DNA from 2 places in the Blastococcus sp. SYSU DS0973 genome. Region 1 is predicted to be linked to the other one. Evidence: predicted binding sites of a transcription regulator. Region 1 holds the regulator's gene; the other holds the start of a gene.
The links. Region 1 encodes LexA, which represses DNA repair genes until DNA is damaged. Its sites were predicted from a motif close to TCGAACANNTGTTCGA; they were not measured.
Positions count from the first base shown of each region.

Region 1 (14,316 bases):
GGCGGTGACCCGCGCCCTGCGCTCGGCCTGCGTGGATGCGGTGACCGCGCTCCTCACGACCGCCCCCGACGTGGTGGTCGTCGTGGGTGCCGGGCCGGCGCCGGGCGAGCGGTTCGGCCCGGGGGACGGCGGGGACCTCCACGGGTACGGCGTCGACGCCGGGCTGCCGTTCGACGGCCGGGTGCGGCCCGGCGGCCGCCGGCTGCCGCTGGCGCACACGGTGGGCGCCTGGCTGCTCGACGAGGTCGCGTTCGCCGGTACCCGGGTGGGCGTGCGGCCGGCCGATCTCGGCCGGCTGCTGCAGGACCTGCCGGCGCCGGTGGGCGTGCTGGCGATGGGCGACGGCTCCGCCCGGCGCACCGTCAAGGCGCCGGGGTACCTGGACCCGGCGGCGGAGCCGTTCGACGGTGCCGTCGCCGCCGCCCTGGGCGCCGGGGACGCCGCGGCGCTGGCGGCGCTGGACCCGGCGGAGGGCGAGCGGCTGCTGGCCGCCGGGGTGCCGACCTGGCGCGCGGTCGGCGCGGCCTTCACCGGTCGGCACGTCACGGCGCGGCTGCATCACGACGCGGCCCCGTTCGGCGTGGGCTACCTCGTCGCCGACTGGGTGGTGGCGTGAGCGGACCGGGGCGTGCGCATCGCAGCGAGGCGGCCGCCGGCGGGGAGCGAGCATCGCAGCGAGGAACGGGCGGGGCGCGGACCGACCGCAGAGACGGCCTGGGCTTCCGAGCGAGGAGCGGGGCGCCCCGCGCCAGCGAGCCAGTGGCCCTGAGCGGGCCGCCCGTGGTGGCGGTCGTCGGGCCCACCGCGACCGGCAAGACGGCGCTGGCCGTGGCGCTGGTCCGGCGGCTGGGCGGAGAGGTGGTCAACGCCGACTCCATGCAGCTCTACCGCGGCATGGACATCGGCACCGCGAAACCCGACGTCGCCGAGCGCGGGGGAGTGCCGCACCACCTGCTGGACCTGTGGCACGTGCGCGAGCCGGCCTCGGTGGCCGAGTACCGGCAGCGCGCCCGGGCCGAGATCGACCGGCTGCGCGCCACGGGGAGCGTGCCGTTCCTCGTCGGCGGCTCCGGGCTGTACGTGCGCGCCGTCCTGGACGAGCTCGACTTCCCCGGTACCGACCCGGCGGTCCGGTCGCGGCTCGAGGCCGAGCTGGCCGCCGTCGGCCCGGCGGCGCTGCACGCCCGGCTGGCCGGGCTGGACCCGGCGGCCGCGACGGCCGTGCTGCCCAGCAACGGACGCCGGATCGTGCGCGCGCTGGAGGTGATCGAGCTGACCGGCGGCCCGTTCCGGGCGGAGCTGCCCGAGCCGCGACCGCACTACCCGGCGGTCGTCCTGGGCCTGGACCGGGAGCCGGCTGAGCTGGACGAGCGGGTCGCGGTCCGCGTGGACCGGATGTGGGCCGCCGGCTTCGTCGACGAGGTGGCGGCCCTGGCCGCCGACGGGCTCCGCGAGGGGCCGACGGCCTCCCGCGCCCTCGGCTACGCCCAGGTGCTGGCGCAGTTCGACGGCGTGCTCTCCGCCGACGAGGCGCGCGAGCGCACCGTCACCACCACCCGCCGGTTCGTCCGCCGGCAGCGCTCGTGGTTCCGCCGCGACGCCACGACCACGTGGTTGGACGCTGCGCGCCCGGACCTGGCCGACGCCGCCACCGCGGTGATCACCGCGCCTACGATCGGCGCGTGACCTCCTCGCCCCGCGTGCTGATCGGGCACGGCACCGAGAACGACTTCGTGCTGCTGCCCGACCCCGACGGCACGGTGTGGCCGGACGACCGGCTGGACGCCGCCATGGTGCAGCGCCTCTGCGAGCGGCGGGCCGGCCTCGGCGGTGACGGCGTCCTGCGGCTGGTGCGCAGCGCCCACGTACCCGACGCCGCGGCCGTGCTGGGCGACGACCTCGGCCGGTGTGAGTGGTTCATGGATCACCGCAACGCCGACGGCTCGTACGCGGAGATGTGCGGCAACGGCATCCGGCTGTTCCTGCACGCGCTGGCCGGCGAGGGGCTCGTGGACCGGATGGCCTGCGCCGACGGGCTGCTGGTCGGTACCCGCGGCGGGCCCCGCCGGGTCGGCGCCGCCGCCGACGGCGGCTACTGGGTGGACATGGGGCCGGCGCGCCCGTTCGGCGAGGGGGAGGCCCGGCTGGACGGTCGCGTCTTCCCAGGGGTGGCGGTCTCCATGGGCAATCCCCACCTGGCCTGCCTGACCGATGTCCCCGTGGACACCCTCGACCTCACCGGCACGCCGGTGGTCGACGCCGGGATCTTCCCCGACGGCGTGAACGTGGAGCTGGTCAACGTCGTCGAGCCGGGCGCGCACGTCCGGCTGCGGGTGTCCGAGCGCGGTGTCGGGGAGACCCGGTCCTGCGGCACCGGGGCCTGCGCTGCGGCGTACGCGGCGCTGCGGGCCGAGGGGGCGACCGAGGGCACGGTCGTCGTCGACGTGCCCGGGGGGCGCCTGACGGTGCAGGTGACCCCCGGGACGACGGTCCTCAGCGGGCCGGCGGTCCTGGTGTCGGCCGGCGCGCTGTGCCCGGAGTGGCTCCGGGCCTGACCCGTCAGCGGCGGTCGTCGTCGGGTGGCGCGGGGACCATCGCATCGTCGTCGGTGGCCGGAAGGGTGGGTGGCTCGCCCCGGCCGCTGTCCTGGTCCGCCCCCGCACCCATCGGGTTGCGCGGAGGGCCGCCGATGCCCTTGGGGTCCCGGCCCGGGTCGTCCAGCTCGCTGTTCGAACCCAGTCGGCTCGATCCGCTCTCGCTCATCGGTTCCTCCTCCGTGCGTCACGTCCGTCGCGCAGGCCCTACCCCTGCCGTCGGTCGGGATGCATCAGGGGCGGCGATGCGTTGTACCGGGCGATGACAACTCAGGTGCTTTCCACGCAGGACCGTGCCACGCTGGACACGATGACGACCGCCCCCGATGCCCTGCCCGTCGACGAGCAGACCGACCGGACCACCCGCCCCGCGCCCGCCGGGCGTCGGGACGAGGCCGACGACACCACCGGCTCCTACGCGCTGGAGGCGCGCGGTGCGCTGCGCCGTGTCGCGGGGCTCTCCACCGAGCTCGCCGACGTCACCGAGGTCGAGTACCGGCAGCTGCGACTCGAGCGCGTCGTGCTCGTCGGGGTCTGGACCGAGGGCACGCAGGCCGACGCCGACCGCTCGCTGGCAGAACTGGCCGCCCTGGCGGAGACGGCGGGCTCCGAGGTGCTCGAGGCGGTCAGCCAGCGGCGCGACAAGCCCGACGCCGCCACCTACGTCGGCTCGGGCAAGGCCAACGAGATCCGCGACATCGTCGCCGCGACCGGCGCCGACACCGTGATCTGCGACGGTGAGCTCACCCCCGGCCAGCTCAACCAGCTGGAGAAGGTCCTCAAGGTCAAGGTCGTCGACCGGACGGCGCTGATCCTCGACATCTTCGCCCAGCACGCCACCAGCCGGGAGGGCAAGGCCCAGGTCGAGCTGGCGCAGATGCAGTACATGCTGCCGCGGCTGCGCGGCTGGGGTGAGTCGCTCTCCCGTCAGGCCGGTGGTCGCGTCGCCGGCGGTGGCGGCATCGGTACCCGTGGTCCCGGCGAGACGAAGATCGAGACCGACCGGCGGCGCATCCGCGCCCGGGTGAGCAAGCTGCGCCGCGAGATCGCCGGCATGGCCACCGCGCGGGCCACCCAGCGGTCCAGCCGCGGCCGCAACGCCGTCCCGAGCGTGGCCATCGCCGGGTACACCAACGCCGGCAAGTCGAGCCTGCTCAACCAGCTCACCGGCGCCGGCGTGCTCGTCGAGAACGCGCTGTTCGCGACCCTGGACCCGACGGTCCGCCGTGCGCAGTCGCCGGACGGCCGGGAGTACACGCTCACCGACACCGTCGGTTTCGTGCGCCACCTGCCGCACCAGCTGGTGGACGCCTTCCGCTCCACCCTGGAGGAGGTGGCCGCGGCCGACCTGCTGCTGCACGTGGTCGACGGCTCCGACCCCGACCCGCTCGGCCAGATCGACGCCGTCCACGTCGTGTTGAACGAGATCGACGCGTCGGCGGTCCCGGAGGTCATCGTCGTCAACAAGGTCGACGCGATGAGCGAGGAGGACATCCTCGCCCTCCGCCAGGCCCTGCCGGGCGCCGTCTGGGTCTCCGCCCGGACCGGGGCCGGCATGGACACCCTGCGCCGGCTCGTCGCCGAGCGTCTGCCGCACCCGGACGTCGACGTCGACGTGCTGGTGCCCTACGAGCGGGGTGACCTGGTGGCCCGCGTGCACCGGGACGGCGAGGTCCTCAGCGAGCAGCACGAGGGCGGCGGCACCCGGCTCACCGCCCGGGTGGACGGAGCGCTCGCGGCCGCACTCGAGGAGTTCGGGGCTCCGGTCGCCTGACCTCCGGCCGCATCGATCACGATCCGGTCACGGCCCGGTACGGTTGCGGCGTGGCGAGGGGCGCGGTGCGGGAGACCGGTATTCCCGGTTCCGCGCCCGTCGTCTCGGCCGGTCGGCCGCCGTGGTGGCTGGTCGGCGTAGCGGTCCTCGTCCCGGTCCTCGTGACCGCCGACCTGCTCACCCACGGCTCGCTGGAGCGGCTGGACCTGCTGGTCTCGGAGGTCGTCAGTGACTGGGGACTGCGGGGCACCGCGGGCTACCCCGTGGTCTGGCTGGTCACCCAGCTCGGCGGGCGGGTCACCATCCTCGCGGTGCTCGCCGGTCTGCTCGGCTACCTCTTCTGGCGGCGGCGGGCGTGGTTGCCGATCGCCCGGGTCGCGCTCGCCCTCGCTGTGCTCACCGCCGGCGTCTACGCCATCAAGCACGGCATCGGTCGTACCGCCCCGGCCTTTCCGGGGTCGTACTACTTCCACCCCGACGGCGCTTCCTTCCCCTCCGGGCACGTGGCCAACGCCGTGCTCATGTGGGGCGTCGCCCGGTGGCAGGCGGTCGAGTACGGACTGCCGCCGGCGGTGCAGCGCACGTTCTGGTGGCTGAGCGTGGCCGGACCGGTCGCCACCGGTGTGGCGATGGTGTCGCTGGACTTCCACTGGGTCACCGACGCCGTCGTGGGAGCGGCTGTGGGCATCGTGCTGCTGGGCGTGGTTCATGCACTGGACGCGCTCGTGCTGTCACGCTTCGTCCGTGCCCGAGCAGCCCGGACCGGATAGCGGCGCCGTCAGGCGGCTCGTCCTGGCGACCGCGCTGATCGGCGTCCTGCTCGGTGTCCCCGGGATCGCCGAGGCCGGGGGCGCGTCACCCACGGTGCGGTGCTCGATCACCGATCCGCGCCTCGCCGAGGTCTCGGGACTCGTCGCCGTGGGCGAGCAGGTGCTCGCGCTCAACGACGGCGGCGACCAGGTCGCCGTCTACGGGCTCGACGGCGCGTGCGCGGTGATCGACGTCCGGTCCGCCCCCGTGGACCCGTACGACCCCGAGGATCTGGCGGTCGGACCGGACGGCGGCGTCTGGATCGCTGACACCGGGGACAACAGCCTCCACCGCGCGACCGTCGCGCTGCACGTCCTCCGCCCCGACGGCAGCACCGTGCTGCACCGGCTGACCTATCCCGACGGCGCGCACGACGCCGAAGCGCTGCTGGTGGCCCCGGACGGAACCCCGTACGTGGTGACCAAGGAGGTCCTGGGCTCCAGCGGTGTGTACCGGCCGGCCGGTGACCTCGCCGACGGCGGAACGGCGCCCATGGAACGGGTCGCCACCGTGAACGTGACGCTGACCGGCACCCCCGGCGGGCCGGTCGGCCGGGCCGGCCAGCTGATGATCACCGGTGGGGCGGTCGCGTCGGACGGCAGCGCCGTCGCGCTGCGCACCTACACCGACGCCTACGTGTGGCCGCTGACCGCCTCCGACGTCCCGGGCGCGCTGGCCGGCGAGCCGGTGCGGGTGGCCCTGCCGGAGTCACCGCAGGGCGAGGCGGTCAGCTTCACCGCCGACTCGCGCGCGCTGGTGGTCGCCAGCGAGGGGCTGCCCAGCGCGGTCACCGTGGTACCCCTCCCGGCCGGCGCACCGCCCGCGGCGACGGCGGCACCGGTCGCGGACCCGCTGCCGGGCTTCGAGGAGCTGGTGCGCTCGGACCGCTCACCGATCGCGGCCGCGTTGATCGCTGCCGCCGTCGCCACCCTCGTGGTCTGGCTGGGCAGCCGCCTGCGTCGTCGTCCCTGACGGTCAGACCCTGCGCAGGACCGACACGACCCGGCCGAGGATGGTGGCCTCGTCGCCAGGGATGGGCTCGTAGGCGGGGTTGTGCGGCAGCAGCCACACGTGACCGTCGCGGCGCTTGTACGTCTTGACCGTTGCTTCGCCGTCGATCATGGCGGCCACGATCTCCCCGTTCTCGGCCGTCGGCTGCTGGCGGACGACGACCCAGTCGCCGTCGCAGATGGCCGCCTCGACCATCGAGTCACCGGCCACCTTGAGCATGAACACCGTTCCCTCGCCGACGAGTTCGCGGGGGAGCGGGAAGACGTCCTCCACCGCCTGCTCGGCGAGCACGGGACCACCGGCGGCGATCCGCCCGACCAGGGGTACGTACGTCGGGGCCGAGGCCTGCTCGCCGTCGCCGACCACGGGCGGCTCGACGGCGGCGGTGCGGCCTGCGTCGCCGGGCAGCCGGACGTCGAGGGCGCGCGGCCGGTTGGGGTCGCGGCGCAGCCAGCCCTTCTTCTGGAGGACCGACAGCTGGTGCGCGACCGAGGAGGCCGACGACAGCCCGACCGCCTCGCCGATCTCGCGCACCGAGGGCGGATAGCCGCGACGGTCGATCGAGTCGCGGATGACCTCCAGCACCCGGCGCTGCCGCTGGGTGAGTCCGTCACCGTCGGCCGTCCGGTCCGGAAAGGTGCGCACCGACGCCGAGGCGTCGGCCGTCTCCGGGGCGGCGCTCCGGCTCCCGCGTCGGCCGCCGGACGTCCCGCTCGAGTTCGTCACGTGTCCTCCTCGCCGGCTGCCCGCGCAGCTGATCAGCCTGGTCGTCGTAGCGACCGTAGCGCCGATCGCCGGTCAGTTCAAACACGTGTTCGAAAGTTGCCCGTGTCGCGTCGCTTCTGTCGGACCGATGCGGTAGACATCGGACAGGCGTTCGAATCGAACACACGTTCGGGCCGGGGGGATCCGGCCAGGTGAGGGGCGGGAAGCCATGGCCGGCAGTGCGGCAGCGACGGTGCGCGGAGAGACGCCCGGCGCGGTGCGGGAGCGGTTCGAGCGGCGGCCGGAGCGGCACCTGCGCGTGCTGCCGCCGGTCCCGCGCGCCTACGCGGTCGCACCGGCGGCCGGAGGTGGGGCCGCGGGCCGGTCGGCGCGCGGCGCCCGTCCCGCCGTAGCCCTGGGGCATGCCGCAGGGCGGCCGGGGAAACCGGCGCTGCCACCTCTCCGGTTGACCGCTCGCGGTCGCCGGCTCGTGGCCGCCCTCGCGCTGCTGCTGGTCCTCTGTGTGGTCGCGCTCGGGACCGCGGTGCTCGGTGGGGACGGTGCCGGCCTGGAGCTGATGGGGACGACGAGGGTCATCGTCGAGCCGGGGGACACGCTGTGGTCGATCGCGAGCGCAGCGGCGGGTGGGCGGGACGTGCGGGAGGTCGTCGACGGCATCCAGCTGTTGAACGGCCTCGACGGCTCGGCGATCCTGCCGGGGCAGGTCCTGCGGCTGCCCTGAGTCAGCTCCCCCGGGCCCGGTGGACTCCGCCGGCCGCGGCAAGAGGTGCCCAGCCCGGCCCGACGAGCTCGTCGACCGTGCGTGTTGAAGCGTCGGCCGTCTGTGTTGGCCATCACCCTCGCCGCCTGTCGCAGTCCAGCGTCATGGAGAACCGCGCCGCGGTGTCCGCCCCGCCGACCCCAGGCCGTCGAGGTCCACCAGGTCGGTGCCTGGTGTGCAGGGGCTGCCGGGCTGTCGGGCTGTCGGGCTGTCGATTCGGGCACCTGCCAGGTGTGCGTGCGGGTCGTCGTGGGTGGCGCCGAGGCGACGGCGTGGAGCGAGCTGTCGACCGTGCGGCTGCCCGAGCCGCCTGTCGCCGCACCCGCTGCGGCCGTCGTCGCGGCATCTCGCGCGACGCAGCGCGTGGCCGTGGCGCGGGCGGGGTCTGCAGTTCGCGGCGGGCGCTCCGCCGGTGCCGACGCCACCGCGAGCCTTCCGCTGGTCCGAGACGCCGGGCATGTCCTGTGACTGCTGGGGTCCGGTGTTCCGCGTGCGCACGGCAGTGCCGGGGCGGAACACGCCGAGGAAACGATCACTTGCACATCTTGTGAGGCCCGCCCTAGGGTTCCCCTACATCTAGTAGTTACAGGGCTGTAAGCCCGTCCACAGGCTGGTCCTCAGGTTCTCCCCGGCGCATCCACCGGATGTCCCCAAGAGGGTCCACAACCGGCCGGTGGGGGGCGTAGGAAGAAGGAGGTGAACCACCGTGCGATGCCCGTTCTGCCACAACGCCGACAGCCGGGTGATCGACTCGCGCGAGGCCGATGAGGGCGCCACCACCCGGCGTCGCCGGTCCTGCCCCGCGTGCGGGCGGAGGTTCACCACCGTCGAAGAGGCGGTGCTCGCCGTCGTCAAGCGCAACGGCGTGAGCGAGCCCTTCAACCGCAGCAAGGTGGTCGCGGGCGTCCGGCGGGCCTGCCAGGGCCGTCCGGTCGACGAGGACCAGCTCAAGCTGCTCGCCCAGCAGGTGGAGGACGCCATCCGCGCCAGCGGCGCGGCGGAGGTGCCCAGCCACGAGGTCGGGCTGGCGATCCTGCGGCCGCTGCGCGAGCTCGACGAGGTCGCCTACCTGCGCTTCGCCAGCGTGTACCGGGCCTTCACCTCGCTCGAGGACTTCGAGAAGGAAATCACCGAGCTGCGTGCCCGGCACCTGGCGGCGGGTACCCCGCCGCTGCCGGGCATGCAGGGGGACCCGCCGGTCCGCCGGCGGGGTGGGGGCCGGGGGCAGCCGGTCGCCTCCGGCAGCCCTGCCGGCACCTGAGAAACCCGTCAGTGCCACCCGATAGACAGCAGTTCGAGCAGTTACCGATCGCGGCTCTTCCCCAGCCCCCGATCCGCCACCGCGCAGCACCACCGCGCAGCCCCGCGAAGCACCACGCGACACACGACCAGGGAGAGCTCCACACCATGACCGATACCGACGACCGCGTGGCCGGTCCCCGCACCCGCCGCGGCGCCAAGGCGCCCAGCCGGGGCAAGGGCCTCAAGATCAAGCGCGTTTTCACCACCGCCGGTGTGCACCCGTACGACGAGGTGACCTGGGAGCGCCGCGACGTCGTCATGACCAACTGGCGGGACGGCTCGATCAACTTCGAGCAGCGCGGTGTCGAGTTCCCGGCCGAGTGGAGCATCAACGCCACGAACATCGTCACCACGAAGTACTTCCGCGGCGCGGTCGGCACCTCCCAGCGGGAGGTCAGCCTGCGCCAGCTGATCGACCGCGTGGTGCTCACCTACACCGAGGCCGGCCGCGAGCACGGCTACTTCGCCACCGAGGGCGACGCCGAGATCTTCGAGCACGAGCTGACCTGGATGCTGCTGCACCAGTACTTCAGCTTCAACTCGCCCGTCTGGTTCAACGTCGGCACGAGCGCCCCGCAGCAGGTCAGCGCCTGCTTCATCCTCGCCGTCGACGACGAGATGGACTCGATCCTGAACTGGTACCGCGAGGAGGGCCTGATCTTCAAGGGCGGCTCCGGTGCCGGCCTGAACCTCTCCCGCATCCGCTCCTCCAAGGAGCTGCTCTCCTCCGGCGGCACCGCCTCGGGCCCGGTCAGCTTCATGCGCGGTGCCGACGCCTCGGCCGGGACGATCAAGTCCGGTGGCGCCACCCGGCGCGCGGCCAAGATGGTCGTCCTCGACATCGACCACCCCGACATCGAGGAGTTCATCGAGACCAAGGCGCGCGAGGAGGACAAGATCCGCGCGCTGCGCGACGCCGGGTACGACATGGATCTCGGCGGCAAGGACATCACCAGCGTCCAGTACCAGAACGCCAACAACTCCGTCCGCGTCTCCGACGAGTTCATGCGCGCGGTGGAGGAGGGCGACGAGTTCGGGCTGCGCGCCCGCCTGGATGGATCGGTGATCGAGACCGTCGACGCCAAGTCGCTGTTCCGCAAGGTCACCCAGGCCGCCTGGGAGTGTGCCGACCCGGGCATCCAGTACGACGACACGATCAACGACTGGCACACCAACCCCGAGACCGGCCGCATCAACGCGTCCAACCCCTGCTCGGAGTACATGAGCCTGGACAACAGCTCGTGCAACCTGGCGTCGCTGAACCTCATGAAGTTCCTCAAGGACGACGGCACGTTCGACGCCAAGAACTTCGTGAAGGCCGTCGAGCTGGTCATCACCGCGATGGACATCTCGATCTGCTTCGCGGACTTCCCGACCGAGCCGATCGGCGAGACGACCCGCGCCTACCGCCAGCTGGGCATCGGCTACGCCAACCTGGGCGCCCTGCTCATGGCAACCGGCCACGCCTACGACTCGCGCGGTGGCCAGACGCTGGCAGCGGCGATCACCTCGCTGATGACCGGCACCGCCTACCGGCGCTCGGCCGAGCTCGCCGGCATCGTGGGTGCCTACGAGGGCTTCACGCGCAACGCGGACGCCCATGCCCGGGTCATGCGGAAGCACGCCGCGGCCAACGACGCCATCCGCCCGGTCGGTGCCGACGACGCCGACGTGCTCAAGGTCGCCACCCAGCAGTGGCAGGAGTGCCTGGAGATCGGCGCCGACAACGGTTGGCGCAACGCGCAGGCCTCGGTGCTGGCCCCCACCGGCACCATCGGCTTCATGATGGACTGCGACACGACCGGCATCGAGCCGGACTTCTCGCTGGTCAAGTTCAAGAAGCTGGTCGGCGGCGGCTCCATGCAGATCGTGAACCAGACGGTGCCGCGGGCGCTGCGCAGCCTGGGCTACCAGGAGGAGCAGATCGAGGCGATCGTCGAGTACATCGCCGAGCACGGCCACGTCGTCGACGCCCCGAGCCTGCGCCCGGAGCACTACGAGGTGTTCGACTGCGCCATGGGCGAGCGGGCCATCTCCCCGATGGGCCACGTCCGCATGATGGCCGCCGTCCAGCCGTTCATCTCCGGCGCCATCAGCAAGACGGTCAACATGCCGGAGACGGCGACCGTCGAGGACGTCGAGACGATCTACTTCCAGGGCTGGAAGATGGGTCTCAAGGCGCTGGCCATCTACCGCGACAACTGCAAGGTCGGCCAGCCGCTGTCCGGGGGCAAGGGCAAGAACGACGGCACCAGGGCCGAGGTCGAGGCGGCGGCCCCCAGCGCGCTGTCGCACCCGGTGCGCAAGCGGCTGCCGAAGAAGCGGACGAGCGTCACCACCTCGTTCAGCGTCGCCGGCGCCGAGGGGTACATGACCGCGGGCATGTACGAGGACGGCAGCCTCGGTGAGGTGTTCCTGAAGCTCGGCAAGCAGGGCTCGACCCTCGCCGGTGTGATGGATGCCTTCTCGATCGGCATCTCGCTGGCCCTGCAGCACGGTGTCCCGCTGGAGACCTACATCTCCAAGTTCACCAACATGCGCTTCGAGCCGGCCGGCATGACCGACGACCCGGACATCCGGATCGCCCAGTCCGTGATGGACTACATCTTCCGTCGCCTGGCGCTGGACCACCTGCCGGTGGACAAGCGTGCCGGCCTGGGCATCTTCACCGCCGAGGAGCGGGCCGCGCAGGTCTCCGGTTACGGAACCTCCGCGTCGACGGCCACCGTGCACGAGGAGGAGGTCGACCTGGAGCAGCTGCGCGGCTCCGCGCCGATCGAGACGTCCAAGGTGGATGAGAAGGTCACCCCCGCGGGGCCGAAGTCGGTCAAGGAGGCCCACTCCTCGGCCGAGCTCCTCGAGCTGGTCACCGGGACCGCCACCGACGCGCCGCTGTGCATGACCTGCGGCACGAAGATGCGCCCGGCCGGTAGCTGCTACGTCTGCGAGGGCTGCGGCTCCACCAGCGGCTGCAGCTGACTGTCGTCGGACCACAGTGACGGGCGTCTTCCCGATGACACCGGATGCCGTCTGGACGTGACACCTGGCGGTGTCGCGGGGTGGTGACGACGATCGCACTCGCTGACTGACACCTGCATCGCTGCAGTACCTGAAGGTGGCCACGGCCGCCGCCACGGAATCGTCCGTGGCGGCGGCCGTGACCTGTGGCTGAAGCAGTGCCGCGCGTCCGACTCGCCGAGGCGTGGAGGCTGCGGCTGTAGCGGCAGAGGCTGCGGCAAGGCTGCTTGCGTCGGGCGTGCTGCACCGACTTCGGTGACCTCATGGGCGGCACGGCATGGAGGGAGGGGGTAGGTCGTCGACTCCTCTCCGGCTGGGTGCGAGGCGGGGCGACCGGGCCGTGCGTGTCCGGCCCACCCCGGGCACGGGCACGGTGGTCCGCAGCCCCTGGGCCGGGCTCGGTGACCGCCGCGCGGACATGCGCATCCGGCACTGCCGCCGCAGCCGGGCCAGCGACGCCGGGGTGGTGATCGACGTGCCGCGCACCTGGTCGCGGGGTGCTTGCTCGGTCCCGTCACGACTCCCGCCCGAGGCATGGCGCCGTACTTGCGAGTCGGGGCCGGGCCTCACCCGGCGTGATCCCTAGCGTTGACTGGAATGTCCAGCGTGGTCCCACTCGTTGTGTCACTGCGTGGCGTCTCGGCCGCTTCAACCAGTTGCTTCGACCGATGCATGGAAGGCGCGCCGCGTCGGGCGAGAACGACCTCGGCTGCGAGTGCTCCGACGGCAGCCGCGACCGGACCGATGGTCACCGCGTGCAACGGTAGGAGGCCTGGTTGGAAGAGGTAGCGATCGCCGACGACGGCCAGTGGTCCGACTTCGGCACCGGGTGCCCAACGGCCCAGCGCGTACTCCACAGATCCTGATTCATCCGCCCCGCCGGCAGCGCGAAGGAGAAACCACGTGCACCGAGTAGAACCGCACAACACGCCGATCCGCCCTCTCGAGGCTGTCGCGCTCGACCGAGATGGCGTCGCCGAGCACCGTTCGCGCGGACCAGCGACGGGCCGGGAAAGCACCATCGCGCCGACGTGCTCGGTGGTCGGTCGATGACCGGCACGCTGGGCCGCGCGCTGCTGCTCGAGAACATCCATCCGAGCGCCGTAGAGGTGCTACGGGGAGCCGGCTTCGAGGTCGAGCAACGACCGGGCTCACTGGCGCCGGACGACCTGGCCGACGCGCTGCAAGGCGTCACCCTCCTCGGCATCCGGTCCAACACGACGGTGACCGCTGAGGTCATCGCCAAGGCCGGCGACCTCGCCGCCATCGGTTGCTTCTGCATCGGGACGAACCAGGTGGACCTGGCGGCCGCCACAGATGCCGCGGTCCCCGTGTTCAACGCGCCGTACAGCAACTCCCGAAGCGTGGTAGAGCTCGTCATCGGCGAGATCGTCGCCCTGTCACGCCGGCTCACGGTGAAGAACCAAGCGATGCACGACGGCGTGTGGGACAAGTCTGCCGGCGGGAGCTACGAGGTCCGAGGCAGGACGCTCGGCATCGTCGGTTACGGCAACATCGGCACTCAACTCGCCAACGTGGCGGAGGCGCTCGGCATGCGAGTCGTCTTCTTCGACATCGCTGATCGGCCCATCCACGGCAACGCTCGGCGCATGTCGAGCCTCGACCAGCTTCTCGAGACAGCCGACGTGGTCAGCCTTCACGTCGACGGGCGCCCTGGCAACGCCGGGATGTTCGGCGACCAGCAACTCGCCAAGATGAAGCCCGGCGCGATCTTCATCAACGCTTCACGTGGCATGGTCGTCGACGACTCCGCACTGCGTGACCACCTCCTCGCCGGCCACCTCGGCGGCGCGGCCCTGGACGTGTTCCCCGTCGAGCCGAAGGCTCAAGGCGACCCCTTCGAGTCAGTGCTCCGCGGCCTCGAGAACGTCATCCTCACGCCGCACATCGCTGCCTCGACCAAGGAAGCGCAGGAAGAGATCGGGTGGTTCGTCGCGGGCAAGCTGCTCAACTACGTCAGATCCGGTGACACCAGCCTGTCGGTCAACTTCCCGCGCGTACAGCTTCCGGCTCAGACCAGCGCTCAGCGGCTGAGCTACCTGCACCACAACGTGCCCGGGGTCCTCGCGGAGCTGAACAGCGTCGTCAGCGCGATGGGTCTGAACATCGAGGCGCAGGCTCTCTCGACGACCGGACAGCTCGGGTACGTGCTCACCGACTTCGACAGTCGGCCTTCCGAGGAACTGATCCAGCGGATCGCCGCCCTACCGCACACGATCACCGCGCGGCTGATCGGCGAGGTCGGGAACGAGGCAGGGGCCCGTTCGCGGTCCGGCCGCACCTGACGTAGGCGGTCCGAG
Region 1 covers NZ_JBJHAN010000005.1:228,102-242,417, reverse strand. The annotation lists gene ACI791_RS11315 (class III extradiol ring-cleavage dioxygenase family protein) at 1-616, shown strand, start outside; gene miaA (tRNA (adenosine(37)-N6)-dimethylallyltransferase MiaA) at 781-1,686, shown strand; gene dapF (diaminopimelate epimerase) at 1,683-2,555, shown strand; gene ACI791_RS11300 (hypothetical protein) at 2,560-2,763, opposite strand; gene hflX (GTPase HflX) at 2,905-4,368, shown strand; gene ACI791_RS11290 (phosphatase PAP2 family protein) at 4,419-5,138, shown strand; gene ACI791_RS11285 (hypothetical protein) at 5,113-6,150, shown strand; gene lexA (transcriptional repressor LexA) at 6,154-6,915, opposite strand; gene ACI791_RS11275 (LysM peptidoglycan-binding domain-containing protein) at 7,361-7,636, shown strand; gene nrdR (transcriptional regulator NrdR) at 8,382-8,936, shown strand; gene ACI791_RS11265 (vitamin B12-dependent ribonucleotide reductase) at 9,083-11,956, shown strand; gene serA (phosphoglycerate dehydrogenase) at 13,045-14,301, shown strand.

Region 2 (14,316 bases), on a different contig from region 1:
GGAGCCGCTGGTGCTGATGGGCGACCTGAACATGCAGCAGCGCGCCGCCGCCCGGAACAGCAGGCTGACGCCGATCGCCACGGCCGACACCTTCCCGGCGCCCCGGCCGACCCGGCAGCTGGACCACGTGCTGGTGCGCGGGGCCCTCCGCGCGAGCGGCCCGGCCGAGGCGGTCCGCCTGCCGCTGTCGGACCACCGGGCGCTCGTGGTGCCCGTCGAGGCGGGCTGACCTGCGGACGCCCGGTCGCGGAGCGTCGTCACCGGGTGGGATCATGATCCGCATGGCCGCCCGGATCCTGTCGCTCGTCGCCAGCATCGTGCGCGTGGTGTTCGCGGTCATCGCCGCGGTCCTCGTGGTGCACGCGGTGTTCGTGCTGTTCCAGGCGAACCCGGCGAACCCGCTGGTCGAGTTCGCCGCCGGCTGGCGGAACTCGTTCGGCTGGTTCACCGAGGACCTGTTCACGCCGTCGGACCCGAGGATCGCCGAGGCGGTCAACGCCGCCCTGGCCGCGGTGATCTGGGTCGTCGCGGGCAGCCTGATCTCCACGCTGATCGTCCGGCTCGCGCCGTCGTCGTCGTCGTCGAAGGTGAACGCCTAAGCGTTCCGGATCGCCGCCACCTCCTGCAGCCCCAGCTCCTCGACCGACACCTGGCGCATCTCCACCTTGCGGATCTTGCCGGTGACCGTCATCGGGAAGTCGTCGACGACCTTCACGTACCGCGGCACCTTGTAGTGCGCCAGCCGGCCGGCGCAGAACACCCGCAGCGTCTCGGCGGTGAGCGGCTCGGCTCCCTCGCGCAGCCGGACCCAGGCCATGAGCTCCTCGCCGTAGCGTTCGTCGGGAACGCCGATCACCTGCGCGTCGACGACGTCGGGGTGGGTGTGGAGGAACTCCTCGATCTCCCGCGGGTAGACGTTCTCCCCGCCGCGGATGACCATGTCCTTGATCCGGCCGACGATGTTCAGGTAGCCGGCGTCGTCCATGACGGCGAGGTCGCCGGTGTGCATCCAGCGGGCACGGTCGACGACCTCGGCGGTCTTCTCCGGCTCGTTCCAGTAGCCGAGCATCACCGAGTACCCGCGGGTGCAGAACTCCCCCGGCGTCCCGCGCGGCACGGTCAGCCCCGTCGCCGGGTCGACGACCTTCACCTCCAGGTGCGGGTGCACCCGCCCGACCGTCGCGGTGCGGCGCTCCAGGTCGTCGTCGGCGCCGGTCTGGGTGGAGACCGGTGAGGTCTCGGTCATCCCGTAGCAGATGGTCACCTCGGTCATGCCCATCTCGCTGACCACCCGCCTCATCACCTCCACCGGGCACGGCGAGCCGGCCATGATGCCGGTGCGCAGGCTGGAGAGGTCGTAGTCGGCGAAGTCGGGCAGGCCCAGTTCGGCGATGAACATCGTGGGGACGCCGTAGAGCGAGGTGCACCGCTCGTCCTGGACGGCATGCAGCGTCAGCGCGGGGTCGAAGCCGGGCGCCGGGATGACCATCGTCGCGCCGTGCGAGGTGGCGCCGAGGTTGCCCATGCCCATGCCGAAGCAGTGGTAGTAGGGCACCGGGATGCAGACGCGGTCGGCCTCGGTGTAGCCGCAGCCCTCGCCCACGAAGAAGCCGTTGTTGAGCAGGTTGTGGTGGGTGAGCGTGGCGCCTTTCGGGAAGCCCGTCGTCCCCGAGGTGTACTGGATGTTGATCGCGTCGTCGGCGGAGAGCTCCGTCTCCCGCCGGGCGAGGAGCCCGCGGTCACCCGCCCGGCCGGTCGCCACGAGCCGCGCCCACTCCGGCGAGCCGAGGAAGACGACCTCGCGCAGGGCGGGGCACTCACCGCGGACCTCGCCGACCATGGCGCGGTAGTCGCTGGTCCTGAACTCCGGCGCGCTCACCAGCACGGAGATGCCGGCCTGCTTCAGCACGTAGCCGAGCTCGTGGGTGCGGTAGGCCGGGTTGATGTTGACCAGGATCGCGCCGAGCTTGGCCGTCGCGTACTGGACGAAGACCCACTCGGCGCAGTTGGGGGCCCAGATGCCCACCCGATCGCCCTTCCGGACGCCGAGGGCGTCCAGGCCGAGTGCGCAGGCGTCGACGTCGTCGACCAGCTGTGGATAGGTCCAGCGGCGGCCGGAGGCGCACTCGACGAGCGCCTCGTGGTCGCCCACCCGCGCCGTCGTCCGATCGAGGTTCGCCCCGATGGTGTCCCCGAGCAGGGGGATGGTCGAGGTTCCGCTGCTGTAGGACGGCAGCGCGGGTGCGCTCATCGCTCGCTCACCGCCGGCGCCGGCCCTCGGGGGTCTGCACGCCGGCCCGGTTCGGCTTGTCCGTCGGGTGGGCGTAGCGCAGCCGGTCGGCCGGGAGCGGGAAGTCGTGGTCCTGCCCGAACGGCGACAACCCTCCGGCGACCGAGGCCGAGAGCTCGGTCAGCGGCGGACCGCCGTCCTCGGACTCGCCCCAGGTGGGTTCCACGAGGTGCGCGTGCTTCTCGTTGCGCTTGGCCATGACGCCTCCGTGTGCGGTACCGGGTGCACCGCACGGTGCACCGCTCCCCCTCATCTTGGCCGATCCCGCCCGGGAGGCGCACGCCCGCCCCGGGAGGGGTGGCCGGTGTCGCGCTCAGCGCGGCCGGGCCACCTCGCGCGCGCCATAGACGGTGCCCGCGCCGTCGGCGGTGAGCACCCACCGGCCGCCGCCGACCGGTGCGGCCTGCACGGTGCCGCCGTCGAGGGCCTGCACCGCCCGGGTGCGCCAGACAGCGGTGCTGAGCAGCCGCAGCCGCACCGGCTCGCCGCTCAGCTCGTCGTAGCCCGCCGGCTCGAACGCCAGCAGCGCGGGGCCGGCGATCCGCAGCGTCCCGGTGCGCCAGGGAGCGCCCGCGAGGGCCCGCGCCCAGCGGCGGGTGCGCAGCAGCGCGCCGGCCCCCGCGACCACGGCGGCCAGCCCGCCTGCCACCAGGGCGATGACGGCGAGCCCGGCCCCGGGGATGCGCCCACCGTCCTCACCCGCGGCCGACACCGCGGCGGCACCGAGCAGGGCCCCCAGGACGATGGCGATCACGCCGCCCCCGAGCCAGCGCAGGGCACCCACCTGGTACGCGGCGAGGGCCGTCCTGGTCTGCGGATCATCACTCGCCGGGTGCATGCACCCATGCTGGCAGCAGCACCGGCGCGGTCGGCGACGTAGCGTGGACCGGATGTCCACGGAAGCCCCCGCGACGCTCGCCGCCTGGCTGCGCACCCGCAGCGACGAGCAGCTGCGCGCGTTGCTGGTGGCCCGGCCCGACGTCGCCCGCCCCGCCCCCTCCGACGTCGTGGCGCTGGCCAGCCGCCTGGCGGTGCCGGTGTCGGTCGACCGCGCGCTCGACGAGCTGGACGCCACCACCCTCCAGGTGCTCGACGTGGTGCTGCTCGCACCCACCGACGGCATGGCCCCCGACGAGCTGATCGCCGCCCTGCCCGAGGTGGCCGACGACGTCCTCACCGGCGCGGTCGAAATCCTCACCACCCGGGCGCTCCTGTGGGGCGACGACCTGCTGCACGCCCCCGACCCGGTGCGCCGCGCCGTCCGGCACCCCGCCGGCCTGGGGCGCCGCGCACTCGACCTGCGCGTGCAGCTGCCCGCCGATCTCCCCGCCGCGGTGGCCGAGCTCGCCCCCGAGGAGCGCGCCGTCCTGGAGAAGCTGGCCGGCGACCGGCCGGTGGGCCACCTCCCCGACGCGCCCGCCAACGGCTCGGCGACGCCGGCCCGCCGGCTGCTGCAGCGGGGCCTGCTCGCCCGCATCGACGCGCTGAACGTCGAGCTGCCCCGCGAGATCGGCCTGCTGCTGCGCGGCGACCGGCCCTACGGCCCGCCGCGGCACCGGCCCGAGCCGGACGTCGTCACCCAGGACCGCGCGGTGCTCGATCGCCGGGCCGCGGGCGCCGCGCTGGAGGCGGTCGGCCGGATCGGCGAGCTGCTCGCGCTGCTCGAGGAGGAGCCCGCCGGGCTGCTGCGCAGCGGCGGCGTGGGCGTGCGCGACCAGAAGCGCCTGGCGCGTGCGCTGCACGTGACGGAACCGGAGGCGGCCTGGCTGCTGGAGCTGGCGAACGCCGGCGGGCTGCTCGACGTCGGCGGGCCGCACCGCGACGAGTGGCTGCCCACCCGCGCCTACGACCTGTGGCGGGAGCAGGACCTCGCCGACCGCTGGGCCGTGCTGGCCGCCGGCTGGCTGGAGTGCGTGCGGCTGCCCTCGCTGGTCGGGGTGCGCGACCTCGCGGGGAAGGCGGCCAACGCGCTCTCCCCCGACCTGGTGCGGCACACCGCACCGGCGATCCGCCGCGCGGCGCTCACCGTGCTCGCCGAGCAGCCCCCGGGCTCCGGGCTGGCGCCGGAGGACCTGACCGCGCTGCTGCGCTGGCGCACCCCGCGCCGGGCCGACCGGCTCGCCCCGGTGCCCGACATGCTCACCGAGGCCGCGCGGCTCGGCGTCCTGGTGTCCGGGGTGCTCTCCACCGCCGGCCGCGGGCTGCTCGCGGCGGGCGAGGACGGCGCCGCGGACGGCATGCGGGGGCTGCTGCCCGAGCCGGTCGACCACGTGCTCGCCCAGCCCGACCTCTCGCTGATCGCCCCCGGTCCCCTGGTCGCGGAGCTGGCCGACACCCTGTCCGTCATCGCCGACGTCGAGTCCTCCGGCGGTGCGACGGTGTTCCGGGTCTCGGAGTCCTCGATCCGCCGCGCGCTCGACGCCGGGTGGTCGGCCTCGGACCTGCACGACTTCTTCGCCCGCGCGTCACGCACGCCGGTGCCCCAGGCCCTGGACTACCTGGTCGACGACGTCGCGCGCCAGCACGGGCGGCTGCGGGTGGGCGCGATCGAGTCGTACGTGCGCTCGGACGACCACGGGCTGCTCTCCCAGGTGCTCAACGACCGCCGCACCGCCGCCGCCGAGCTGCGCCGGCTGGCACCCGGCGTGCTGGTCAGCGCGCTGGGCGCCGACGAGGTGCTCACGGTGCTCCGCGAGGCGGGCTACGCGCCGGCCGGCGAGAACCCGGGCGGCGCCGTCCTCACCCGCCCGCCGGCCCGGCCCCGCGCCGCCGGCCGCCGGACCGGCAGCGAGTCGCATCCGGCGCCGCGTCCGCTCTCGGCCGACGACCTGGACGCCACGGTCCGCGAGATCCGCGCGGGCGACGCCGCGCTGGCCGCCCGCCGCGGCGAGGCGGTGCGCCAGGTGCCCGGCGTGACGACGGCGTCGACGCTGGAACTGCTGTCCCGCGCGGTCCGCGAGGGCGTGCCCGTGTGGCTGGGCTACGTCGACGCCCAGGGCAGCGGCAGCCAGCGGGTGGTGCAGCCGGTGTCGCTGGCCGGCGGCTTCCTCTCCGGCTACGACGAGCGGCGCGGGGAGAACCGCACGTTCGCCGTGCACCGGATCACCTCGGTCGCCCTCGTCGAGCCCGACGACGCGGTCTGAGCCCGGGTCAGCCGTTCTCCGGCACCGCGTAGCGGCGGGTGACCATCCACACCACCCGGCCCAGGACGACGACGAGGTAGCCGCCCACCAGGAGCAGCGGCCACGGGCCCAGGGCAGGGTCCTCCGCCGTCGCGGCCCGGACGACCAGCCAGTCGACGGCGGTGAGCAGCAGCAGCGTCCAGGCGCCGAGCAGCCAGAGATCCGCGACGGCGATCTCCCGCAGCCGGCCGAGGTTCTCCGGCCGCTTCCAGTACTCGGGGTGTGGCACGTCCACCATCGCCGCCGGAGCCCGCCGTACGAGCTGGACCAGGCCGGCGAAGAGCAGGACCATGCCGAGGCCGAGCAGCCCGCTGAACCACAGCGCGGCGGCCCGGCTGCTCCAGTCGTCGGGCTCGCCGCCGGCGGCGAAATGGGTGGGCACCCGCTCCGGCAGCCGGGTCCAGGACCACGCCCAGACGGCGGCGTAGAGCACCGCGGAGGCGGCGAACCACGTGCGCGGGCGGCCCATGGGAGCAACCTAGGCGGGAAGGTCCGGGGTCTGCACGGGGTTACGGTGGATGGTCCGGTGCGGCGGCTCGCGCCCGGCACCTCCCGCGACGGAAAGAGTGATGCGTGAACGACGGTCCGCTCATCGTGCAGTCGGACAAGACCCTGCTGCTCGAGGTCGACCACCCGCTGGCCCGTGACTGCCGGTCGGCGATCGCGCCGTTCGCCGAGCTGGAGCGCTCCCCCGAGCACGTGCACACCTACCGGGTGACACCGCTCGCGCTGTGGAACGCCCGGGCGGCCGGGCACGACGCCGAGCAGGTCGTCGACGCCCTGGTGCGGTACTCCCGCTACCCGGTGCCGCACGCGCTGCTGGTCGACGTCGCCGACACGATGGACCGGTTCGGGCGGCTGACGCTGGCCAACAACCCGGTGCACGGGCTGGTGCTCACGACCACCGACCGCGCGGTGCTGGAGGAGGTCATCCGCTCCAAGCGGGTCGCCCCGATGCTGGGCGCGCGGATCGACTCCGACTCCGTCGTCGTCCACCCGTCGGAGCGCGGCCGGCTGAAGCAGGCCCTGCTGAAGGTCGGCTGGCCGGCCGAGGACCTGGCCGGCTACGTCGACGGCCAGGCCCACCCGATCGAGCTGGACCAGGCCGACTGGCACCTGCGCGACTACCAGCAGGAAGCCGTCGAGGGCTTCTGGGCCGGTGGCTCGGGCGTCGTCGTGCTGCCCTGCGGCGCGGGGAAGACCCTGGTCGGCGCCGCGGCGATGGCCGAGGCGAAGGCCACCACGCTGATCCTGGTGACCAACACCGTCGCGGGGCGGCAGTGGAAGCGCGAGCTGATCGCCCGCACGTCGCTGACCGAGGACGAGATCGGCGAGTACTCCGGTGAGCGCAAGGAGATCCGGCCGGTCACCATCGCGACCTACCAGGTGATCACCACCCGCCGGAAGGGCGAGTACCGGCACCTGGACCTGTTCGACGCCCAGGACTGGGGTTTGATCGTCTACGACGAGGTGCACCTCCTCCCGGCGCCGATCTTCCGGCTGACCGCCGACCTGCAGTCCCGCCGCCGGCTGGGGCTGACCGCGACGCTGGTGCGCGAGGACGGGCGTGAGGACGACGTGTTCTCGCTGATCGGCCCCAAGCGGTACGACGCCCCGTGGCGCGACATCGAGGCGCAGGGCTACATCGCGCCGGCCGAGTGCATCGAGGTGCGGGTCTCGCTCGACGACGAGGAGCGGATGACCTACGCCGTCGCCGAGCCCGAGGAGCGGTACCGGATCGCGGCCACCGCGCAGTCGAAGCTGCCGGTGATCCGGCGGGTGCTCGAGCGCCACCCCGACGAGCAGAAGCTCGTCATCGGGGCCTACCTCGACCAGCTCGAGGAGCTCGGCACCGCGCTCGACGCCCCGGTCATCCAGGGCTCGACCACCAACAAGGAGCGGGAGCGGCTCTTCCAGGCGTTCCGCACCGGGGAGATCAAGACCCTGGTCGTCTCCAAGGTCGCCAACTTCTCCATCGACCTGCCCGAGGCCGCCGTCGCGGTGCAGGTGTCGGGGACGTTCGGCTCCCGGCAGGAGGAGGCCCAGCGGCTCGGCCGGGTGCTGCGCCCGAAGGCCGACGGCCGGCAGGCGCACTTCTACACGGTGGTCAGCCGCGACACCCTCGACAGCGAGTACGCCGCGCACCGGCAGCGCTTCCTCGCCGAGCAGGGCTACGCCTACACGATCGTCGACGCCGCCGACCTGGCCGGCCCGGGCGAGGTCAACGGCCCCGACTGGGTGGACGAGCCCGCGGACTGAACCCTCGCGTCACCGGGTGCCGGTCGGCAGCTGATCGACGAAGCCCACCGGCACCACACCCTCCACCCGGGCCACCGCCTGCGGGGCCTCCGCCCCGGGCGCGACGGTGACGCAGCGCGCCATGCGGCCGGACCGTGGTGCCGTCGACGCCTCAGTAGGGCGGTGGCGAGGTGCTCGCCACCAGGCCGGTCGGGCTCGTCACCGTCAGCGTGCCGTCGGCGGCCAGGTGGTGCCTCCACCCGGGCGCCTGGTGCTTTCCGCGGTGGTGGGACGTGCAGTAGCCGAGAAGGTTCGCCGCGCTCGTCTCGCCGTCGGGCCACCGCCGGTCGTGGTCGAGCTCGCCACCGCGTGGCACCGGACGGCGGCAGCCGGGGAACCGGCACCGGCGGTCGCGGGCACGGACGTAGCGGTCCAGCGGTGCGCTGGGGCGGTAGCCGTCGGTGGGTGATGGCGGGCCGATCCCGGGTCGCCCGGCGAGGTCGTGGTCGCACCCGGCCGGGTCGCGCCGGAAGCTCGCGGCGCCACAGTGCGCCAGCCGCCGCAGCTCCCGGCTGCCGGTCAGCGCCAGGAGGGCGCCGGCCAGCTCGGCGACGACCGCGACCCGGGGGCAGTCCACCAGGCCGCCGCCGGCCGTCGCGTCGAGCAGGGAGGTCAGCGCGGTCCGTTGCGCGACGCTGGCGACGCGGAGCGCGGCCAGCGCGTCGGGCGCAGCGGACACCTGCCCTGCCGGGCCGCGCTGCCATGCGTCCTCGTCGCCGGCGTCGAGGCGCTGCGCCGCCGTCACCGCGCACTGGGCACGGCCGACCGCCCGCTGCAGATCGAGCAGCACCGCACCCGCCGACTCGACGGCACGGTCCGCCGCAGCCCAGCTGCTCGCTCCGGGCCCTGCGGCCATGCCTGGAGCGGGATCCTCCTCGGGCGCATGGTCGATCACGTCTTCGGGCGAGGTATCGGGCGCACGGTCGGACCAGAAACCGAGCGCCTCGTCGGGCATGGGGTCCAGCGCGTGGTCCGGCGAGGGGGCGTCGTCCGGTGGCCCCGGGTCGTCCGGTGGCTCCGGGTCGTCCAGAATCTTGAGGTCGGCCGCCGAGGGCATCCGCTCCCAGCGAGCGCCCTCCGCCCAGTACCGGGCCATCTCCTCGGGTGACGGATCGTCCTCGCCGCCCCACTCCTCGAGGACCCGCGCCTCGGTGGCCGTCCACCAGTCGGCGAGGGCCTCCTCGTCGCTCGCTCCCGGCGCCTCGATCCGGTTCGGGTCCGCCGGCCGGGCACCCGGCGGCACGCCTGGCCACCTCCCGGGCGGCGCGGGATCGGGCAGCAGCCCGAGGGCGCGGGAGAGGGCGCGGACCATCTCCGCCGGGACCGGCTGCCCGCCGATCTCCCCCGGTTCGTCGCCACCCAGCAGGGTGCGCACGCCGGCGACCACGGTGAGTTGCGCCTGCACGGGCGGCAGGCCGTTCTCGCCGGGCCGCAGCACGAGGTCGAGCAGGCAGTCGGCCATCTTCTGGCCGCGGGTGCGCTGGTCGTCCGGGCCGGCGAGCTCGTCGGCACAGCGGCCCAGGGCGTCGAGCAGCGCCTGCGCCTCCGGCACCGTGAGCAGGGCGCTCAGCACCGCCATCCCGTCCTCGGTGTCGGGCCGCACCGACACCCCGCGTCGGCGCAACGCCCGATGCAGCCGGTCGGCGGCGTCGCGGGCGTCCCGCCGCAGCACCAGGCGCCGCGCCTTGTCACCCAGCTGGGCCGGCGTGGTGACCCGCCCGACCGCCCAGCCCAGCAACTCGGCCTCGACCTCCGCGCGGACCGTCGCGTCGGCGATCGGCGCGACCGAGCCGAGCATCGGCCACAGGTGCCCGCCGTGGATCGCACCCGCCTCCAGGGCGTCGAGCGTGCGCGGCAGCCGGTGCACGAGGATGAGCGACCGGGCGAGCAGCGCCTCCGCTGCCTGCGACGAGATCGACAGCGCGACGACGAGTTCCTGAGCCGCCCACTCGCTGACGTCGGCGAGCACCTCGGGCCGGGACGCCCGGCGCTCGCCGCTCATGGCACCCGGCTCCCCCGGCTGCCGATCGGTCGACGCGGGCCGGGTGGCGGCGAACTCGGCCACCGCCCGCGCCCGCAGTGCGGTCTGCCGGGCGATCTCCCGGTCGGCGGCCTGCACCCCACCGAGGGGCCCGGACGCCCAGCCCGCCGACGGCGCGCGCGGCGGTGCACCGGTCGTCGGGGCGGCGTCTTCCACGGGATCGATCGTATGTTCGATCACCGACAGTTCTCACCGACCCGGGCAGGAGCGGGGACGAGTCGGGCGGGCGCAGGGCCGGGTCGGGGCGCGCGCCGCCTCCAGTCCAGGCCCATGAGCACCTCATCGCGCCGGTCGCCGGCGGTGATCTGCAGCGCGCCGGGCCAGCAGCCGGGCGTGCGGCTGCGGGACCTCCCGGTGACGCTGGGCGAGCTCCTCCCGGGGCTGCCCTGACCCGTGCGTCGGGCGTGACCGGCGTGACGTGACGGGTCGGTCCGGCACGCCGGTGATCCGCGCCATACCGCCGTCGGGCCTCGAGCGAAGCCGCTGGTCACCGGCGTGCGCGACCGCCTCCATACGGGGCCGTGGCGGCGGCGCGCGGGAGGGCCCCGTTGGGCGTGTTGCCCGGTCGCCGACCAGAATGGGCCCCGACATGGCGACTGCAGCAGCAGCGGCGGCCCGGGCCCCGCAGACGACCAGCCGACCGCTCCGGGCATGGCAGCAGGCCGCCCTCGGCCAGTACGAGGAGGCCTCCCCCAAGGACTTCCTGGTCACCGCTACGCCGGGCGCCGGCAAGACGACCTTCGCCCTGACGCTGGCCGCCCGGCTGCTGTCCCGCCGCGAGGTCGCCCGCGTCGTCGTCGTCTGCCCGACCGACCACCTGCGCCTGCAGTGGGCCGAGGCCGCCGACGCGATGGGCATCGTCCTCGACCCGAACCTGACCAACGCCGTCGGGCCGGTCCGCGCCGGCACGCAGGGCTACGTGACCACCTACGCGCAGGTCGCCGGCAAGCCGATGCTGCACGCCGCCCGCTCCACGGCCGTGAAGTCGCTGGTGATCCTCGACGAGGTGCACCACGCCGGCGACGGCCTCTCGTGGGGCGAGGCGGTCGAGGAGGCGTACGGCATGGCCGCCCGCCGGCTCTGCCTCACCGGAACGCCGTTCCGCACCAAGCCCGACGAGCGCATCCCCTTCGTCCGCTACGAGGAGGACGTCTTCGAGGGCGACGACGGCGCCGGCGGGATCGGCCTGGTCAGCCGGGCCGACTACACCTACGGCTACAAGGAGGCGCTCGCCGACAACGTCGTCCGCCCCGTCGTCTTCGCCGCGTACACCGGCACCTCGCGCTGGCGGAACTCCGCCGGCGAGGTCGTCGCCGCGTCCCTGAGCGAGGCCGGCACCAAGTCGGTGGAGATGCAGGCCTGGCGCACCGCGCTGGACCCCAAGGGCCAGTGGGTGCCGCACGTCATCGCCGCGATGGACGACCGGATCACGCACCTGCGCGAGGAGGGCGGCATGCCCGACGCCGCCGGGCTGATCCTCGCCAGCGACCAGGACGACGCCCGTGACTACGCCAAGATCGTGCGCCGGGTGACCGGCAAGGCACCGGAGCTGATCCTGTCGGACGACCCGAAGGCATCGAAGAAGATCGAGAAGTTCAACAAGGGCGGCGCCCGGATCGCCGTCTGCGTGCGGATGATCTCCGAGGGCGTCGACGTCCCGCGCGCCGCCGTCCTGGCCTGGATGACCTCCTACCGGACGCCGCTGTTCTTCGCCCAGGCCGTCGGCCGCGTGGTCCGCTCCCGGGCCTCGCACGAGTCGGCGACGGTCTTCCTCCCCGCCGTCCGCCCGCTGCTGTCGCTGGCCGCGTCCATGGAGGAGCAGCGCAACCACGTGATGCCGCCGCCCAGGACCCAGCCCGACGAGGAACTCGAGGCGCTGGACCTGCCGCCACGGGAGCCGCGCGAGGGCGAGATGAAGCAGTGGGAGGCCCTGGAGGCCGACGCCCGCTTCGCGCACGTCCTCCACGGCGGGACGGCGCACACCGGCGAGGGCCGCCCCGCGCTCGTGGCGCCCGAGGAGGAGGACTTCCTCGGCATCCCCGGCCTGCTCACCCCGGAGCAGACGGCGTCGCTGCTGGCCAGGCGGGACGACGAGCTGCGGGTGCGGATCGCACAGAGGCACCGGACCGACGGCGACGACTTCATGGTCGTCGAGGACCACCCCGACGAGGACGACTCCGGCCGCTCCTGGCGCGACGCCGCGGAGCTGCGCCGGGAGATCAACCGGCTGGTCAACCGGGTGGCGGCGCGCACCTCGCAGCCGCAGGCCGTGGTGCACACCCAGCTGCGCCAGTCGGTGCCCGGCCCGCCGTCGGCATCGGCGTCGGTCGACGTGCTCCGCGCGCGCCGGGAGCGCCTGCGCACGATGCTCTAGGTGGAGCGACCCTTGCTGGGCGGTGAGGGCGACGGCCTCGTGCGACCGCTCGCCCCGTGCTGCGACGGCAGTCCGGGCATCGGGCGATCAGGCAGTCCTGTCCCCCGCACGGGGTCCGAGCGCCCCTCACGACGATCGGCCGCACCCTGAGGGTGGGCCGATCGGGAAGTGAGGTCCGGACCGGATGACGGCCGCCTCGCGGCGAGATGCACAACGCGGCTCCAGGCCCCCGACCGAGGTCGGGGCGGTAGTCCGTGAAGGCGTAACCAAATGGCACCCGGGGGCACGATGCACCCGGCCCGGACGCCTTCGAGGCTACCCGCGCACCCCGGGCCGACACCCGTCCGGCAGGACTTTTCAGTTCGATCCGCGCTGACCCTGCGTGCGGAGTCGACCGTGGACGCTGACGCGATGACCAGGCCGGCCAGCGGGCTCGGGCAGGCGGTGGTGCACCGGGACGACGTAGCGGTCGGCGGTGGTGAGCATCGTGGTCGAGGCGGGAGACCAGCCGGCCGCCTTCTTCGCGGCGGTCTGCCCAGCCTGGACATCCGCGCCGGTCCGAGGTCCCCCCGCACGCCGGCGCCGCGCCCCGGAAGGCTCCGGCGAGGCGTGCCAGACTCCGGCGCATGGCCGACCTCACCGCCGTCGAGGCCCGCGTGCTGTCCGCCGTCGACGAGCAGTGGGCGGTGGAGCGGCTGAGCGCGATGATCGCCGTCCCGTCGGTCGGCGGGAGCGCCGCCGAGAGCGAGGTGCAGCACCTGCTCGGCGACTGGCTCGACGAGCTCGGCTGCGACGTCGACCGGTGGCCGATCGACCTGGCCGAGGCCGCGAGCGCCCCCCACGCCCCTGGTCAGGAGGTCGTGCGCACCGAGGCGTGGGGCGTCGTAGGAACGACGGGCGGCGAGGGTCTGCCCGCGCTGATCCTCTCCGGCCACACCGACGTCGTCCCGCCCGGTGACCGCGACCTGTGGGCGGGCGACCCCTTCGTCCCCCGGCTCAGCGGCGGCGCCGTGCACGGACGCGGCGCCTGTGACATGAAGGCCGGCGTGGTCGCCTCGCTGGCCGCCGTGCACGCCCTCCGGACGACGAGGGTGCGGCTGGCCCGGCCGCTCGCGCTGCACGGCGTCGTCGGCGAGGAGGACGGCGGCCTCGGCGCCTGGGCGACGCTCCGCCGCGGGCACACCGGTGAGCTGTGCGTGATCCCCGAGCCCACGGCCGGGGCCGTCGTCACCGCGCACGGCGGCGCCCTCACCTTCCGGCTGGAGGTGAGCGGCCACGCCGCGCACGCCGCCATGCGCGACCGCGGCGTCAGCGCCGTGGAGCTCTTCGCCCACGTGCACGCGGCGCTGATCGCCTTCGAGGCCGAGCGGCAGCGCGACGCCGATCCGCGCTTCGGCGAGGCCCGCTTCCCGCACGGCATCTCCATCGGCCGGGTGGAGGCGGGCGACTGGGCCAGCTCCGTCCCGGACCGGCTGGTCGCCGAGGGCCGGTACGGGGTGCGGGTCGGTGAACCCCTGGAGACGGCGAGGGCGGCGCTCGAGGCGCGGCTGGCCGAGGTCTGCGCGGCGCACCCGTGGCTGGCCGCGCACCCGGTGCGGCTGACCTGGACCGGCGGCGCCTTCGCCAGCGGCGAGCTGCCGGCCGGCTCCCCGCTGCTGCCCGCGGTCAGGTCCGCCGTGGTCGACGCCGGCGGCGCCGAGCCGGCCGAGCGCGCCATCGCCGCGGGCACCGACCTGCGGCTGTACGCCGCCGCGGGCATCCCCACGCTGCACTACGGCCCGGGCGACCTGCACCTCGCGCACGGGCCGCTGGAGTCGGTACCCGTGGCCGCCCTGGTCACCGCCGCCCGCGCGTTCGCCCTGCTCGCGCTGCGCACGTGCGGGGTCCTCCGGTGAGCGGCCCGGTCGGCTTCGAGGCCTGGGCCGCGCTGGCCGGCGACTCCCCCACCTCGCGCACCGAGTGGGCCGCCGTCGTCGCCGCGTGGAGCGAGCCGCACCGCCGGTACCACGACCTGGCACACCTCGCGGCGGTCCTCGGCCTGGTCGAGCGGCTGGTCGCCGACGTCCCCGACCCCGACGCCGTGCGGCTGGCCGCCTGGTACCACGACGTGGTCTACGACCCGCGGCGCAGC
Region 2 covers NZ_JBJHAN010000002.1:187,307-201,622, forward strand. The annotation lists gene ACI791_RS04715 (endonuclease/exonuclease/phosphatase family protein) at 1-229, shown strand, start outside; gene ACI791_RS04720 (hypothetical protein) at 282-599, shown strand; gene ACI791_RS04725 (AMP-binding protein) at 596-2,251, opposite strand; gene ACI791_RS04730 (hypothetical protein) at 2,259-2,489, opposite strand; gene ACI791_RS04735 (hypothetical protein) at 2,604-3,128, opposite strand; gene ACI791_RS04740 (helicase-associated domain-containing protein) at 3,181-5,433, shown strand; gene ACI791_RS04745 (DUF1648 domain-containing protein) at 5,441-5,941, opposite strand; gene ACI791_RS04750 (DNA repair helicase XPB) at 6,046-7,731, shown strand; gene ACI791_RS04755 (DUF222 domain-containing protein) at 7,883-9,967, opposite strand; gene ACI791_RS04760 (DEAD/DEAH box helicase) at 10,401-12,185, shown strand; gene ACI791_RS04765 (ArgE/DapE family deacylase) at 12,812-14,080, shown strand; gene ACI791_RS04770 (HD domain-containing protein) at 14,077-14,316, shown strand, end outside.
Region 2: ACI791_RS04755 (DUF222 domain-containing protein) is a predicted target of LexA. The motif match lies at 9,972-9,987, and genes of this name have one in related genera.